2 regions of the Zobellia galactanivorans genome follow, and region 1 is predicted to be linked to the other one. Evidence: riboswitches for the same ligand, from Rfam matches in the RefSeq annotation. Region 1 holds a riboswitch; the other holds the start of a gene.

Region 1 (7,728 bases):
GTCTTACGGTATTACCAATCATGCGGGACTGTATAAGTTGAAGCTGAAATCGGGTCATCAATATACCGTAAAAGTTAGTTATCTTGGGTTTAAAACGGAGTCGTTTACGTTTACTGCCAGTGATGTTGATGCGGTAAAAGACATCGTCATGCACGAACAGGCCAATCAATTGGATGAGGTTGAGGTAACCTATGAAATGCCCGTATCGGTCAAAGGCGATACTATTGTATATGATACCGACTCCTTTGTTTCGGGAACCGAGAAGAAGCTAAAAGATGTGCTTGAAAACCTTCCTGGGATCGAGATCAACGATGATGGGCAGATAGAGGTAGAGGGGAAGACCGTAAGCAAGGTGATGGTAGAAGGGAAGGATTTTTTTGATGGAGACTCTAAATTGGCCGTTGAGAATATTCCGGCAAATGCCCTTAGTAAGGTTGAGGTACTGCGGAATTTTAACGAGGTGTCGCAAATGAAGGGACTTACCAATGACGATGATAACGTGGCCTTGAACATAAGGTTGAAAGAGGGTAAAAAGAACTTTTGGTTTGGCGAACTAACCGCAGGCTACGGGCCTGATGATAGGTATTTGGCCCACCCGAAGTTGTTCTATTATAGTCCTAAATACAGCATCAATATTATTACCGACCTGAATAACTTGGGGGAAGTTCCGTTTACACGAAACGACTATAGGAATTTTACCGGGGGCTTTAGGAACATAAATGCAAGGGGAGGCAGTTCAATTGCCACAGGTGCCGATGGGCTCGGTCTTTCTACGGCCCAAAACAATAGGGCCAACGATATAGATACCAAGTTTGCCGCAGCCAATTTTAGCTATTCCCCAACGGAGAGTTTAGATTTGAGCGGTTTCGGAATTTACTCGTATACGGGGACCTTGATGAAGTCACAACGAAATACGGCCTATATAGCCAGTAACGATGTAGAAAATGCGACCACCAATACAGATCAGACCGTACATCTAGGTTTGGCAAAATTCAGTGCCCGATATAAACCCAATGCCGATTTTCAGTTCGATTACGATGCCCTTTTGAAACAATCGGACGATAATGAAAAGGTAGATGTGCTTTCGGTATCCGATATAACCGATGAAATTTCAGAGGTAAAAAAACAAAAGCCTTTAGCCGTAAACCAAAACCTCAATCTCTATTATACGCTGAACGAAAAGAATATTTTTGCCGTAGAGGCACAACATATGTACCAAGACGAGGACCCCTTTTACGAGGCTATCCGAAATGAATTTGCCTACGTTGATATATTCCCGGTAGATGAAGGGCAAGAGGGGTACAATATAAATCAGGCCAAAAATGTGGTGACGAATAAAGTAGATGCCAAGGTTGATTATTACTATGTACTCGGCACCAAAAGCAATCTGAATTTAACCTTGGGAACCACGCAAAGCCACCAGAATTTTAACTCGGGAATCTTTCAGATTTTAGATAATGGGGAAAGCTTCGATATGAGCGGAGAGGCGTTTGGGAACGATGTTACCTTTAATGTTTCCGATCTGTATTTAGGATTTCATTATAAGGTTATTTCGGGAATTTTCACCTTTAATCCAGGGGTGACCTTGCATCAGTTCAATGTGAAAAATGAGCAATTGAACACCGTGGTGGAAGACAATCTTACTTCATTATTGCCCGATGTGTATATCAATGCACAGTTGAAGAAGTCGGAAAATATCCGGTTTAACTACCGCGTTACCCGATCCTTTACCGATGTGAGCAAATTTGCACAAGGCTATGTGCTCAATAACTACAACTCGCTTTACAGTGGTAATAGGGATTTGGAGAGTGCCCTTAACCATAACCTTTCGCTAAATTTCTTTAGCTTCAATATGTTCAATTTCACCAATATTTTCGCGAACATAGCCTATACAAAGCGAATAGACGCCCTAAAGAGTAGTGCCGATATTATCGGGATAAACAGGGTGAGTACTACGATCAATTCCAATTTTGAAGACGAGTCATTGTCCGCCAGCGGCAATTATGAGCGTACCTTCGGGAAGATAAAAGCTTCGGTAAGGGGTAATGTGGCGTGGTCGACTACCTATAACTTGGTGAGCAATGAGCAACGCATGTCGAATGCTTTTACCCAGAACTATAGGGGAGCCTTATCTACCAATTTTAAGAATGCCCCCAATTTGGAAGTAGGGTACAGGTATACCGTAAACAATTATGAAAACGGTGATTTGGAGACTACTTATTTTACGAGCAGGCCCTATGCCCGTTTCGATGCCACTTTTTTAAAGAACTTTATCTTTAACGTAGACTATGATTACTACAATTACACGGATAAGGAAAATACCATCGAAAACCAATATAGTTTTTTAGAGGCCAACTTGACTTATCAGAAAAGGGATAGCCGATGGGAATATGGTATTAAAGGTACCAACCTATTAAATACCACTACGCTCAACAGAGACAGTACCAATGACCTGTTCTTTACGACACAGGCCTATTTCGTGCAACCGCGTTACTTGCTTTTCTCCATAAAATACGATCTGTAATTTGCTCGAATAGCATGTCGTGAAAACCCCAATATGCAACTTAGGGAAATAATTAACCCGATAATAATATTTTGAACTGAACATTTTTTATACTTTTGCGTCCTAATTAAATTAAAGAGGAGGGATTTGACTGATTGCAACCTCTGTTTTAAACCTGAGTAGGGTGATAAAAACAAAAAAATGCTAAAGCAGTTGATGTAGATTCGATTCACATCATCTTCTTTCGGCATTCCTTTCAGATCCTTTTACGAAAAAATAAAAGTTTGTTATGCCGTATTTATTTACTTCCGAATCCGTTAGTGAAGGACACCCTGATAAAGTTGCCGATCAAATAAGCGATGCCTTGTTAGATCACTTTTTGGCCTTTGACCCAGAGAGCAAGGTAGCTTGTGAAACTTTGGTTACCACAGGTCAGGTCGTATTGGCTGGAGAGGTTAAGAGCGATACATATCTAGACGTGCAGACCATTGCTAGGGATGTGATCAATTCCATCGGTTACACCAAGGGCGAATACCAGTTTAGTGGAGATTCTTGTGGGGTCATTTCATTGATCCATGAGCAATCGCAAGACATTAGTCAGGGGGTAGACCGTGGTCAAAAAGAGCAACAAGGAGCGGGAGACCAAGGTATGATGTTCGGCTATGCGACTAAAGAAACCGAAAATTACATGCCATTGGCCTTGGATATATCGCATAAGATCCTCCAAAACTTGGCGGAGTTGCGTAGGGAAGGTAAGATCATAGATTATCTTAGACCAGATGCCAAGTCGCAGGTAACCATAGAATATTCCGACGACAATGTGCCCCAGCGAATCGATACCATTGTAATATCTACGCAGCACGACGCTTTTGATATCGACGATGCCAAAATGTTGGACAAGATCAAAAAAGACCTTGTGGAGATTTTGATACCTAGGGTTATAGAGCAATTGCCCGAAGCGATTCAGAATTTGTTCGACGATAAGATCAAATACCATATCAACCCTACCGGCAAATTCGTTATCGGTGGGCCACATGGTGATACGGGACTTACGGGAAGGAAAATAATTGTTGATACCTATGGGGGTAAAGGTGCCCACGGTGGAGGGGCTTTTAGTGGAAAAGACCCAAGTAAGGTAGACCGAAGTGCCGCGTATGCCGCACGCCATATCGCCAAGAATTTAGTGGCGGCCGGAGTGGCCGATGAAATTTTGGTGCAGGTGAGTTATGCCATTGGTGTAGTTGAGCCTACTTCCATTTATATCGATACATACGGAACGTCTAATGTTGACCTTAGCGATGGTGAGATTGCCAACAAGACAAAAGACTTGTTCGACATGCGTCCGTTTGCCATTGAAGAACGACTAAAGTTGCGTAACCCCATTTATTTGGAAACGGCAGCTTACGGACATATGGGCAAAACGCCTAAAACGATCAAAAAGGTTTTTGAATCGCCCTACAACGGTCGTATCGAAAAAGAAGTCGAATTGTTTACCTGGGAGAAATTAGACCGGGTAGATGAGGTAAAAAAGGCGTTTAATTTATAAATTTTTCAAAAATGTTGGTGAATTTAAATTCACCGACCATATATTTGTATTTCCAAAAGTTCAAACACGTATTGATCAGTTATCAAGAAAGGTGGAGGGAATAGACCCTTTGAAACCTTAGCAACCCTTTGTTTCTTATACAGAGAAGGTGCTACATTCTATCCTGAAATAATTATTAGGACAGATAACGAAATAGATTACTCATCCTAATCTTTTACTTTCTTATAACTTTTTTGATATTATACCTAACTACAAGGCCGTAGTCTATGGTTGGGCTTTTAATTATTTTAAATAACAATTAAAAATCTAGAATTATGAGTGATCTTAAACTTGCAACCAATGCACTACATGCTGGGCACGATCCGGCGCAAACCGCTGGAACACGTGCAGTCCCTATCTACCAGACGTCATCCTACGTTTTTAACGATACCGACCATGCTGCCAATCTTTTTTCTTTGGCCGAACTCGGTTTTATCTATACTCGTCTGAACAACCCTACCAATCAAATTTTACAAGAGCGATTGGCGGCCGTTGAAGGCGGTATTGGCGCTGTAGTTTTTGCTTCAGGGGCTTCCGCGATTTCTACCGGATTAATGACGCTTTTAAAGGCAGGAGATCATATTGTAGCTTCTAGTAGTCTGTATGGGGGAACTTTCAATTTGTTGAACGTTACCTTGCCAAGGATGGGAATCACTACTACTTTCGTAGATGCCTCCGATCCTGAAAATTTTGGTAAGGCGGTGCAAGACAATACAAGGGCTTTCTTTGTAGAATCTTTGGGCAACCCTAAACTAGACGTGCTTGACTTAAAAGCAATCTCAAAACAGGCCAAGGCGGCTCAGGTTCCTTTTATAGTAGATAATACAGTAGCTTCACCGGCCCTTTTGAACCCTATTGAGCATGGGGCCAACTTGGTGATTCATTCCTTAACTAAATATATCGGTGGTCAAGGTACTTCATTAGGAGGGGCTATAATCGATGCGGGAACGTTTGATTGGACCAACGGAAAATTTCCTGAGTTTACCGAGCCTTCTGCGGGCTACCATGGTTTAGTGTATAGCGAAGCCCTAGGTGCGGCGGCCTTTACCTTTAAATTGATTTTGGAAGGATTGCGCGATTTTGGAGGGGCTTTGAGTCCGTTTAACGCATTCCAGATCATACAAGGCTTGGAGACTTTGAACGTGCGTATCAAACAGCACAGTGCCAATGCTTTGGAATTGGCGACCTGGTTGGAAGGAAGGGACGAAGTGGCATGGGTAAATTACCCAGGTCTTAAGAGTAGTAAATACTACGATCTTGCCCAAGAATATTTGCCTAAAGGACAAAGTGGTTTGGTGACTTTCGGAATAAAAGGTGGTTTTGAGGCCGCTAAAAAAGTGACCGATGCTACCAAGATTTTCTCCCTATTGGCCAATATTGGCGATACAAAATCATTGATCATCCACCCTGCCAGTACAACGCACCAGCAGTTGAACGCCGAGCAGCAGGAAGCCGCCGGTGTGGGTCAAGATTTGATTCGTTTGTCAGTGGGGCTAGAGGATATTGAAGATTTGAAAGCCGATTTGGCAAACGCATTCGCAGCGCTTTAACCGATACTATTTTTAGAAATTAATAAGACCTGGCCGGCACAACGCCGGTGAGGTCTAATATATGCCGTATGCTTCACCATTTGAAATTATCGAACTATACTACGATCAGTGGGGTAACTCAAGATATTGAGCTTTCCTATCAGTTGTTCGGGAAAGAATTGCACACTGCGCCCATAGTGCAGGTCAACCATGCCTTGACCGGTAACTCCAATGTTACGGGTGATGATGGCTGGTGGTCCGCCCTTATTGGCGAAGGCAAGTGTATCGATACCAATAAGTACACCATTCTGTCCTTTAATATTCCTGGGAACGGATACGATAAATTCGTTATCGATAATTATAAGGATTTCGTGGCAGGCGATATCGCAAGAATCTTCTTGTTGGGCCTCCAAAAACTTGAGATCAACAAATTGTTCGCCCTTATCGGCGGCTCTTTGGGAGGAGGTATAGCCTGGGAAATGGCAGCGCTTAACCCGAAGATCATGGAGCATGTGATTCCTGTTGCATCGGACTGGAAATCTACGGATTGGTTGATCGGTAATTGCCAGATACAAGAACAGTTTTTGGTCAATAGCAAAAAGCCCGTTCACGATGCGCGTATGCACGCCATGTTGTGTTATCGTACACCCGAGTCTTTCAAAGAGCGTTTTAAGCGGAGTACCAATGAGGAACTTCAGGTTTTTAACGTGGAAAGTTGGTTGATGCATCACGGGGAAAAGTTACAGGAACGATTTCAACTTTCGGCCTATAAGCTCATGAACCAGTTGCTCAAGACCATAGATGTCATGAGGAACGGGGAGCAGAATTTTATCGACCTTCAGAACAGCGATGTGAATATCCATATCATCGGGGTTGATTCCGATTTGTTCTTTACGGCCAAGGAAAACAAGGAGACCTTTAAACGCTTGGCACAGGCCAATGGTAACGTTACTTACGGTGAGGTGCACTCCCTCCACGGTCACGATGCCTTTTTGATAGAATTTGAGCAGATGGAACAATTGCTGGAGCCGGTTTTCAGTAGAAATGGAAAGTCAAAACATATCAAGGTTTTGAAATTTGGAGGAAAATCACTGGCCAATGGCGAGGGATTGGAACGTGTTTTGGGTATTGTTTCGAAAAAAGTAGAAGAAGGTGAAAATATTGCCGTGGTACTTTCTGCCCGTGAAAAGGCCACCGACCAACTGGAAGCTATATTGGAAAAGGCCGCAAGGGGCGAAAATTACTATGAAGATTTTGAGGCTTTTGAAAAGTACCAAAAGAGTGTCTTTAAGAATGTCAACCTTTCGGCCGAGTTTAAAGATTTGGCAAAATTACTCGAAGGGGTTTCGCTTTTGGGCGATTACAGCTTAAAGATAAAAGACCAGTTATTGGCCTTCGGGGAGCTTATTTCTGCAAAATTGGTGACCAAACTGCTTATAGGAAAAGGGATAAATGCGGTAATGCTCGATTCTAGGGAATTGATAAAAACCGATTCTAATTTTGGGGATGCCACGGTCAACGAAACGCTTTCAAAAGAAAACGTTTTACGCCGTTTTGCCAAGTTAGATGCCGATGCGGTACCGATTATTACAGGTTTTATCGCTTCTGATGAAAATGGGGAAACTACCACTTTGGGTCGTAATGGCAGTAATTATTCGGCGGCCCTATTCGCTAATTTCCTGAATGCGGAGGAGCTTCAAAACTTTACGCATGTAGACGGAATATATACGGCTAATCCCGATTTGGTATCCGATGCCAAGCGCATTTCGCACCTTTCCTATGGAGAGGCGAACGAACTGGCAAATTTCGGGGCGACCATTTTGCATGCCAAGACCATTATTCCGTTAATAGAAAAAAATATACCCCTTCGTATTTTAAATACCTTCAATAACGACAATGAGGGAACCTTGATCAGTGCCAAGACCAAAGAGGGGGGTATTAAGTCCTTGTCGGTTATTGAAAACGTATCCTTGATCAATGTAGAGGGTAGGGGACTCCTAGGGAAAGTTGGGGTCGATGCACGTATTTTCAGTGCGCTTCAGAAAAGTAATATTAGTGTAAGTATCATCTCCCAAGGCTCTTCGGAGCGAGGCATTGGCCTGGTCGTAAAT
Region 2 (7,728 bases), 1.5 Mb from region 1:
TGATTTGTTTCGGAGCATTTGGAATCATCTATAGTACCAGCAACGGCTTAAGTGGTCTTGAGATCCGGTATTTTGATTTTATCATCGGTACCTTGAACATTTTTGCCCTGATGCTTTTGATCTATATACTGTTCGTAAAAGTATTGGGCCCTTCCTTCGGTATAAATTCCGGGGATGAGTTCTACCGATGGGCCGATACCCTCTTTGCCCTAGTGGGGATCCGAAACACCGAAGATTTCGACACCCGTTTGAGCGAAACCAAGATCAGCCCTTCAGAACCCACCGACCTGGCCCGTTTGGTACTGATTTCATCGAATCTCACCCATAATAGGATCGTAAAATTTCCGGAGCGCGCCGTTGATTATTGGGGGAATTCCCAAAAGGTAAAGCCCGCGGCCTATTTGAGGGCCACCATGTCCATTCCCTTTATCTATAAGACCTTTGTTCCTGAAAGGAAGCACTACGACCAACCCGACGACGACGACCAGATTCTTCTCAAGGCCCGCTTTGTTGATGGGGGCATGCTATCAAATTTTCCTATTCGGGAGTTTCACAAGACCAATGGAAATCCCCCCAGGTTTCCCACGTTCGGTGTTTTGCTCAGCGATATCGGACTCAACCATAGAACGCAAATTGCCAATATCGACAAGAATAAATTGCCCAATTCTACCCTCTTGCAATATTTGACGTCCTTTTTTAAGACCTTTAGGAATTTCTACGATTACGAATTCATCTTTAGTAACGACGAAATCAAACAAAGGGTGGTTACGGTCGATACGGAGAAGTTTAACTGGCTCAATTTCTGGATGGACGACCCGACGAAAACCGAACTGTTTTTAGCAGGCGTCGATGCCGCCATAGCACAAATCGATAAATTTCAATGGCACGAGTATGCCCCGACCCGAACCCCGGAAAAAAAGAAAACCCAAAATCCATCCACATGAAAAGGAAATTAAATCTGTATAGTGGACTTTGGGCCATTTCCCTCCTTGCCGTGGCCATGGTTCTTCTTGTCTTCTACTTTGATAGCACCTATTATATACCGAACCCGTTGAACATACAGTTCAGTGCCAATATGGAAACCTTTACCCACCTTATCGGGGAAAATAGCACGGTACTCCGTCGCCATACGCTGTTGGAGTTTTTCTTTATCCTGCTCTATTCCTTCCTCTTTTTGTTTTCCGTGAAGATTTTCGAGCTTTCCCTAGAGGCCGAGTTCAAATGGTACTACTATGCCTTGTGCCTTGTTCCCGGCCTAGCCGATATGTTGGAAAATTTCCTGCTTTTATATATGCTGGACGACCACATGACCACCCCGAAGTTCTGCACCTATTATTGGGCAGTACGACTTAAATGGAGCGTGATAATCGCCTTTATCTTAATGTCCTTGACCATTCTGCTCTACTACGGTCTATTGTTATGGGGAAGGACCTATAATTTTTTGACCCTCTTTTTTAAAAAGAAAGGGCCTTGAGTAGGCTGTATCTACAAAAAAAGACCGTCCTAAAGCTTTAGGCGGTCTTTTTTTGCATTGTATATAGAGGCTTATTCTTCCTCGCTCGATAGCACATCGGCCATTTCCAGTTCCTCGTCCATTTCATTGGATGCAGGTACGGAATTTTTCAACTGGGTAAATTTCTCTAATCGGTCCATTTCATCCTCTTCCCCCGAGAAATATGGGAATACGTCCATAATAGGGGATTCTGAGATAGCGGGAATGGTGTAATCGCCCATAGTATCCTTCATTACCGTAACGGTATTGTCATAGGCTTCCTTTACATCGTTGGCCTGTACCAAGAGATACATATTGGTTTTGCGCTCCTTACCGCTTTCCTCGTCAAAGGCTACCAAAGATACCTTGGACTTAAACCAACGGTCAGAATTTTCGAAAGGGTGTATTTCGGCATAATTGGCCACCTTGATATTCGTGATCTTGATTTCTTCGCTATCGCTCAAATAGGCCGACATTTCTTCGGTTATCCTACTTTCGGCTTCGGTATACGAAATGGCATCCACTAAAAACGGTTCCGTTTTTATCTTTAACATGCCTGAAGCTTCATCTATTTTTTTGTATTTAATCTTGCATTCGTACCAGGTTGCACTCATATCTTTTTGTTTTAAAGAGGCCAAATATAGGGTTTAGCATCGGCCCGAAAAGTCAAAAAATCGAATAGATATCCACAATTTTACATCCGGTTTTGTATGTTTCGGAGCGTGAGATGGTTAAGGATTTTTAAGCGGGAAGCAACTCCTTTTCTGACCACTTTGCTTTGCCCGAAAAACAAAAAGTCCCGTTAAAATAGTGGTATTTCAACGGGACCCTTGTATTCTAATGACGTGAAATCAAGATAGGGCAAGGCTATTCCTTTTTCCCACCGCCTTTAAATTTATAGGTGATTCCAAAATTAAGTCCGAATGAAGAATACGGTACTTTTTGCGACAACTCTTTTGAAGTATCGGTATTGGTGTTCGATAGATTATCTACGTAGGTCGTTTTACGGCTATAGTCCTCGGGCAAGTTGTCTAAGGTATACAATCCTTCTACGGCTACGGTACCATCGGGAAGGACAATGTTCGTATTGAATTCCGCAATTTCAGAATCTTTTCGTTTTAAGCTTATTCCATAGAACTCGGCCTCTGCAAAAATGCTAAAATGGGAGCTTAAGTTAAACTTATAACCAAGGGCACCGACAAAGCCTAAAGGAAATTTTCCATGAAAATCCTCTTTATAGTTGGTCTCGGAATAAGAACCTTCCGGCACACCTAGGGCACTGGCTTCCTCTTCATTAAAAACCGATTTTTGATACACCACACCTTCCGTCTTTCCCCCTAATTTCAACAAAGCCCCGAAACGCCCGTAAACGTTATTGGTGAATTTGTATACTACCGACGCCGAGGCACCAAAGGCACGGGCCCTGGCAACCGCATCCACTTGCAAATTGGGTAAATTGACAACGGAAATGTCTTGATCGCTTCCTTGCAAGTACCCAATACCGAGATCCACACCAAAGGAATCGTCAAAGAAGTAAGTCCCCCTTATCTGAACGTTGGCACCTTCACCATAACTTCCATAAGAGTTTTCCGTTTCCGACAAGCTCACCCTTTCCCCCAGTTTCATTGTGGCACTCCCGATGGCATACCCGGAACTTAAGGAAACTTCCATCTGTCCGAAAGATAAGGCGCTAGTTAAAACAGCTGTACATACTGTGATCAAATGTTTCATACGAAATGATTTAAGTTTTTAAAATAGAATTACAAAACCCCGACTTACAGAAGCTATATTTTGGAATCTCTCTTTACCGCTTATGGGAATTTCACTTCCCGACACGGTAAAACATTCCATAGTCATGCAGAGTACAAATCAAACTGTACTACAAAGATTCTTTTTTAAAAGAAATTTCTCGCTATTGAGTACGGGTTTTAACACCTATGCCTCTTTATTGCTAACGATTTCTTGGAAAATGATAATGAAAAGTCAGTTTAATGGAAAATAGGAAGAGAATCTACAATGAAGATACCCCAATATAGCCCAAAACTAGCTCGGTCTTGTAGGTTGAAGCCCGATGAACAGTAGGGTATAGATCAGTAAGAGTAACAAATACCACGTATTAAAGACCAAGTCTAGGTAATCGATCTGTCCTTTTGCAAAGCTCAAAATCATCAAGACTTGCGCACCATAAGGTAGGAAGCCTTGTGAGATACAGGCAAAAATATCTAAAATGGAAGCGGTCTTTTTCTTGTCTAAACCGTATTCATCGTTGATCGATTTGGCTATAGGTCCGGCAATGATAATGGCTACGGTATTATTGGCAATCGCCGTATTGATCGTACCCACCAGGGACGCCATACCCAACTGGGCGCTTTTCTGGTTTTTGATCCGCCTTTTGATATGGACCAATATAAAATCGATTCCCCCGTTTTTTTGGACCAAGGCCGCCAAGCCTCCCGTGAGCAAAGACAATAGAAAAATTTCCGTCATATTCGTAAATCCGGTATAGGCGATTTTGGTCGATTCCATAAGGGTGAAATCCCCAAAAGCTATCCCTAGAAGTCCCGCTGCAATCGCCCCCAAGAGCAGGGTCACGAACACATTGACGCCCGCAACGGAAAGGAGAATAACCAAAACATAGGGCACTATCTTAACCACCGAATAGCTGTACACTGCCGTTTCGGTTTCTATAGACCCTAGGTCCCATCCCTGAAAGAGTAAGATACCGATAGTGAACAAGGCCGCGGGCACGGCGATTTTAATGTTCTCCTTAAACTTATCGCTCATCTTACAGCCCAAGGATTGTGTGGCGGCAATGGTCGTATCCGAAATCACCGATAAATTGTCACCGAACATACTGCCCCCTAACAAGGCGCCGCACAAAAGGGCCAGATCGGCACTGCTCTCCTCGGCAAAACCGACTACGATAGGGGCCAAGGCCACGATGGAACCGACCGAAGTACCGGTAGAGATCGATAAAAACCCGGCAATGATAAAGATGCCCACATAGATATATTGAAGGGCGATAAAATCCAATCCCAAGTTTACGATCGCCTCTACACTGCCCGTTTGTTTGGTAAGGGCGGCAAAAGCCCCGGCCAGTAAATAGATCAGGCACATGGTCAGTATTTTTTCATCGCCACAGCCTTTTAACAAGGTAGCTATTTTTGATTTTACCGATGGGCCGAACATAAGAAACGCCACGATAATGCCCACAATAACCGCTATAGGGGCCGGTAAGGCATAGAAATCGTTTTGATAGATACCAACGCCCAAAAATGTAAAAACGAAGACCAACAAGGGGATCAAAGCCGAAAATTGGGGGCTAAGCTTATTCGAATGTGCCATTTCTCTTTATTCTTTTCAAAAAGGAAACAGCTGTGGATAAGCAGAAGTATGGGCTAACATTGGTTCCAACTAATTGGCTTATCTCTTTAGCACCTTGCTCGTTAATGCAGGTTGCTATCTCCGTTCTTGAGATTCTTGATAATAAATTTAAGCCCGCAAAAGTAGGACATAAAAGCTGTTGGGCCTCTAAAAAAAAGTTAATTTCCGGATCTTCTTCCTGTTTTTTTATTAAGCCCTTAACAGCGACCACAAATACCGGAACCACTCATAAAAATTAGATAACCAACCACTTACAAACCTATCTTCATATCCTATGGATAGCACTTAGATAGCCCTGGCTCGCTCGACCATACTATAGTCTTATCATTTGCGTTATGCTATTTCTCAATTGAAGCCTTGGGAACCTAACCTTTATCTCTTTACATTATGAGAAAACCAGTGTTTTTAACAACAAGTGTTCCCTTTTTTAAAACACCCCTACGCATAGCTTACCGATATAGGCCGTAATTCCCAGTTTTATCCCTTGACCGAATTTAAGGGCAACGCCACAAAGGGCATGCTCCGTAAATCGCCTTAACCGCCAATACCGTATAAATATCCCGGCCAAAGACCTTGATCTATTATAAAAACAAGAAAATCAATTTTAAATAACAACAAATGAGATTATTCCCCATTATTGCCTCCTTTCTCTTCTTCAACTCAGTTTTCTCTCAAGAGGAATACATTAATATAGATAAAACGTACGATAGAGTACCAGATGAATTGCTTCAAAAAGTCAAGGACAATGGTTTTGAAAGCTCCGGAATCTATTTTATAAATGGCTATTTGAACGTCAATAAAAATGACCTGTCTACCTTCATGGACACCTCTGGGAATATACTGAATCAGCTATACGATTTTAAAACCGATATGTCTTCGGCCAAAATATTCTTTACAGGCCAACCCGTGACCGGTATAAACGATATCGGTAAAAAAGAAGAACAAAGGTATATCAACATTAAGGCCTTTAATGCCATGGGTGAGCCCGTACAAACAGAAATCGGCGCCACGGGCGATTACTACTTTTCTTCGAACATGGCCAGTGTCTACGATCACTACCTAAGTACCGATACGGACTATTTTACCGTTCATTACGACAAGCCCGATGCCAGTAAAAGTGGCGGATACTCCTTACAAGAAGGTTTGATTAACGGAAAGGGAGCTATTGTGCTCAAAGCGAAATATAAGAGCGTAAGACAAATAGCAAACGATTATTTCCTTATTAAAACGGAGGATGGGGCTTCTGAAATAATGAATGTGATGGATAGGGTTACCTTGCCCGTAAAAATTGGTCGTATTTTACTTTTTAACGAAGTGCCCAATGTACAACAGGTAAACACCTTTGTCTCTTTTAACGATAAAATCATTGCTACCGATGGCGATACCGACAAATGGGGAGTTTACGATATGGCAAACAAAAAATGGAGTATACCCGCAACGTATGAAGAGCTAAAACCATTCAACACCTTCAGGCAATTGGGAGAACACATGAAACACATCTTGTTTACCGATACTTTCTTTGTTAAAAAAGAAGGGAAATGGGGCGCCGTAGATTCCAATAACACCACCGTTATTCCCTTTAAGTATTCTAAAATGGATTACAATGGCGCCAGCTTTATCGTATATGACGAAAATGGCCATATGAATCTTTTTGATATAGCCACACAAACAGAACTTTTTGACCATTTCTACGATCAAATAAACTTTGATAACGACCATCCTGAATTGGCCGTATTGGTTTCCAACGGGTCGGTCGGAATCTATGATTATGCCAATAAATCATTTATTGTAGATCCATCGGAAGGATACAAAACCTATAACAGCGTCAATAGAAACCAGAATCATTTGCTAAAACGTAAAGATGCCGAAGGCAAAGACGATATGGCGCTATTCTCTATTAAGTATAAAAAAGTGATTGCCTCCGGTTTTAGGGATTATTACGTATTGCACGAGACTAAATTCGGAAAGATACGTCATGTCGACGGCACCAATTCTATCATAGATATGGAAGGAAAAACAATTATACCTCCAGGAAAATATATGGGCAAGGCCGGATACCAAAAGGGAATCTTGTTTTTCTACGATAGCTATGGAAAGCGCAAGAAACCCGTTCATTGCTACAAACCTAGCGGGGAAAAGGTAGATACCGCCCTTTGCCAAGAAACCTTAAGCCCAGACAAGAAAAAGAAGAAAAAGAAAAAATAACAGCCGTCTGTAGATTCTACCTAAAAAAGCAACTACTGGAGGGGTAATTGCTTTTTTATTTGAAAACCAAGTCTGTTCAAAAAAACCTATATCAAAATCTTAGCGCGCCCTCCCTTTAGTTTTAAGGAAGGCTGCAATTTCGAATGTGAAGGCATACGAAATACGTTAAGCCCTCTTAAACACCGTACTATGAATTATAATTCTTTCAAATTATTCTTTTCCGTAAGCCTGTTTTTTTCACTTGTAGCCTGCTCTGAAAACGAGTCGCCAACAGATGAACCGACTACCGATACCGAGCTAGAAGTAGCCAATGTTCAATCTTATTCCCAAGACTTTGGTTATAACGGCGACATCGTAGAGATCACCGGAAGCAATTTTGTTGAAAGCAGTAGTGATGTCGAAGTTCTTTTTGATGGTGTAGCTTTAGAAATCATATCCGCCGGTAAAACCTCCATTCAGGTCAAATTGCCTTTGGTCGAAAATGGCATTCCCAAGCTAGAGATCAACATGAAAGACCGCAAGGTCGTTTCGGAAGTAGCCAATGCCTATGAAGGGAATATTGGCGTACTGGCCAAAGTGCCCGGAGAATGGGCCCTGACCAAATTAGAAGGAGCCTTGCCAAATGCAACCATATGGACCTCACAATT

The links. Region 1 has a riboswitch for S-adenosylmethionine ahead of ZOBGAL_RS04045 (O-acetylhomoserine aminocarboxypropyltransferase/cysteine synthase family protein). Riboswitches for the same ligand answer to the same signal wherever they lie in the genome.
Region 2: another riboswitch for S-adenosylmethionine. It lies ahead of ZOBGAL_RS20360 (Na+/H+ antiporter NhaC family protein); the one in region 1 lies ahead of ZOBGAL_RS04045 (O-acetylhomoserine aminocarboxypropyltransferase/cysteine synthase family protein).

The regions. Positions count from the first base shown of each region.
Region 1 is NC_015844.1:1,020,921-1,028,648, reverse strand. It holds gene ZOBGAL_RS04055 (carboxypeptidase-like regulatory domain-containing protein) at 1-2,524, shown strand, start outside; gene metK (methionine adenosyltransferase) at 2,793-4,049, shown strand; SAM riboswitch class I at 4,126-4,240, shown strand; gene ZOBGAL_RS04045 (O-acetylhomoserine aminocarboxypropyltransferase/cysteine synthase family protein) at 4,364-5,638, shown strand; gene thrA (bifunctional aspartate kinase/homoserine dehydrogenase I) at 5,707-7,728, shown strand, end outside.
Region 2 is NC_015844.1:5,033,068-5,040,795, forward strand. It holds gene ZOBGAL_RS20335 (patatin-like phospholipase family protein) at 1-944, shown strand, start outside; gene ZOBGAL_RS20340 (hypothetical protein) at 941-1,474, shown strand; gene ZOBGAL_RS20345 (DUF4494 domain-containing protein) at 1,546-2,106, opposite strand; gene ZOBGAL_RS20350 (outer membrane beta-barrel protein) at 2,360-3,223, opposite strand; gene ZOBGAL_RS20360 (Na+/H+ antiporter NhaC family protein) at 3,536-4,837, opposite strand; SAM-I-IV-variant riboswitch at 4,887-4,984, opposite strand; gene ZOBGAL_RS20370 (WG repeat-containing protein) at 5,495-7,081, shown strand; gene ZOBGAL_RS20375 (IPT/TIG domain-containing protein) at 7,271-7,728, shown strand, end outside.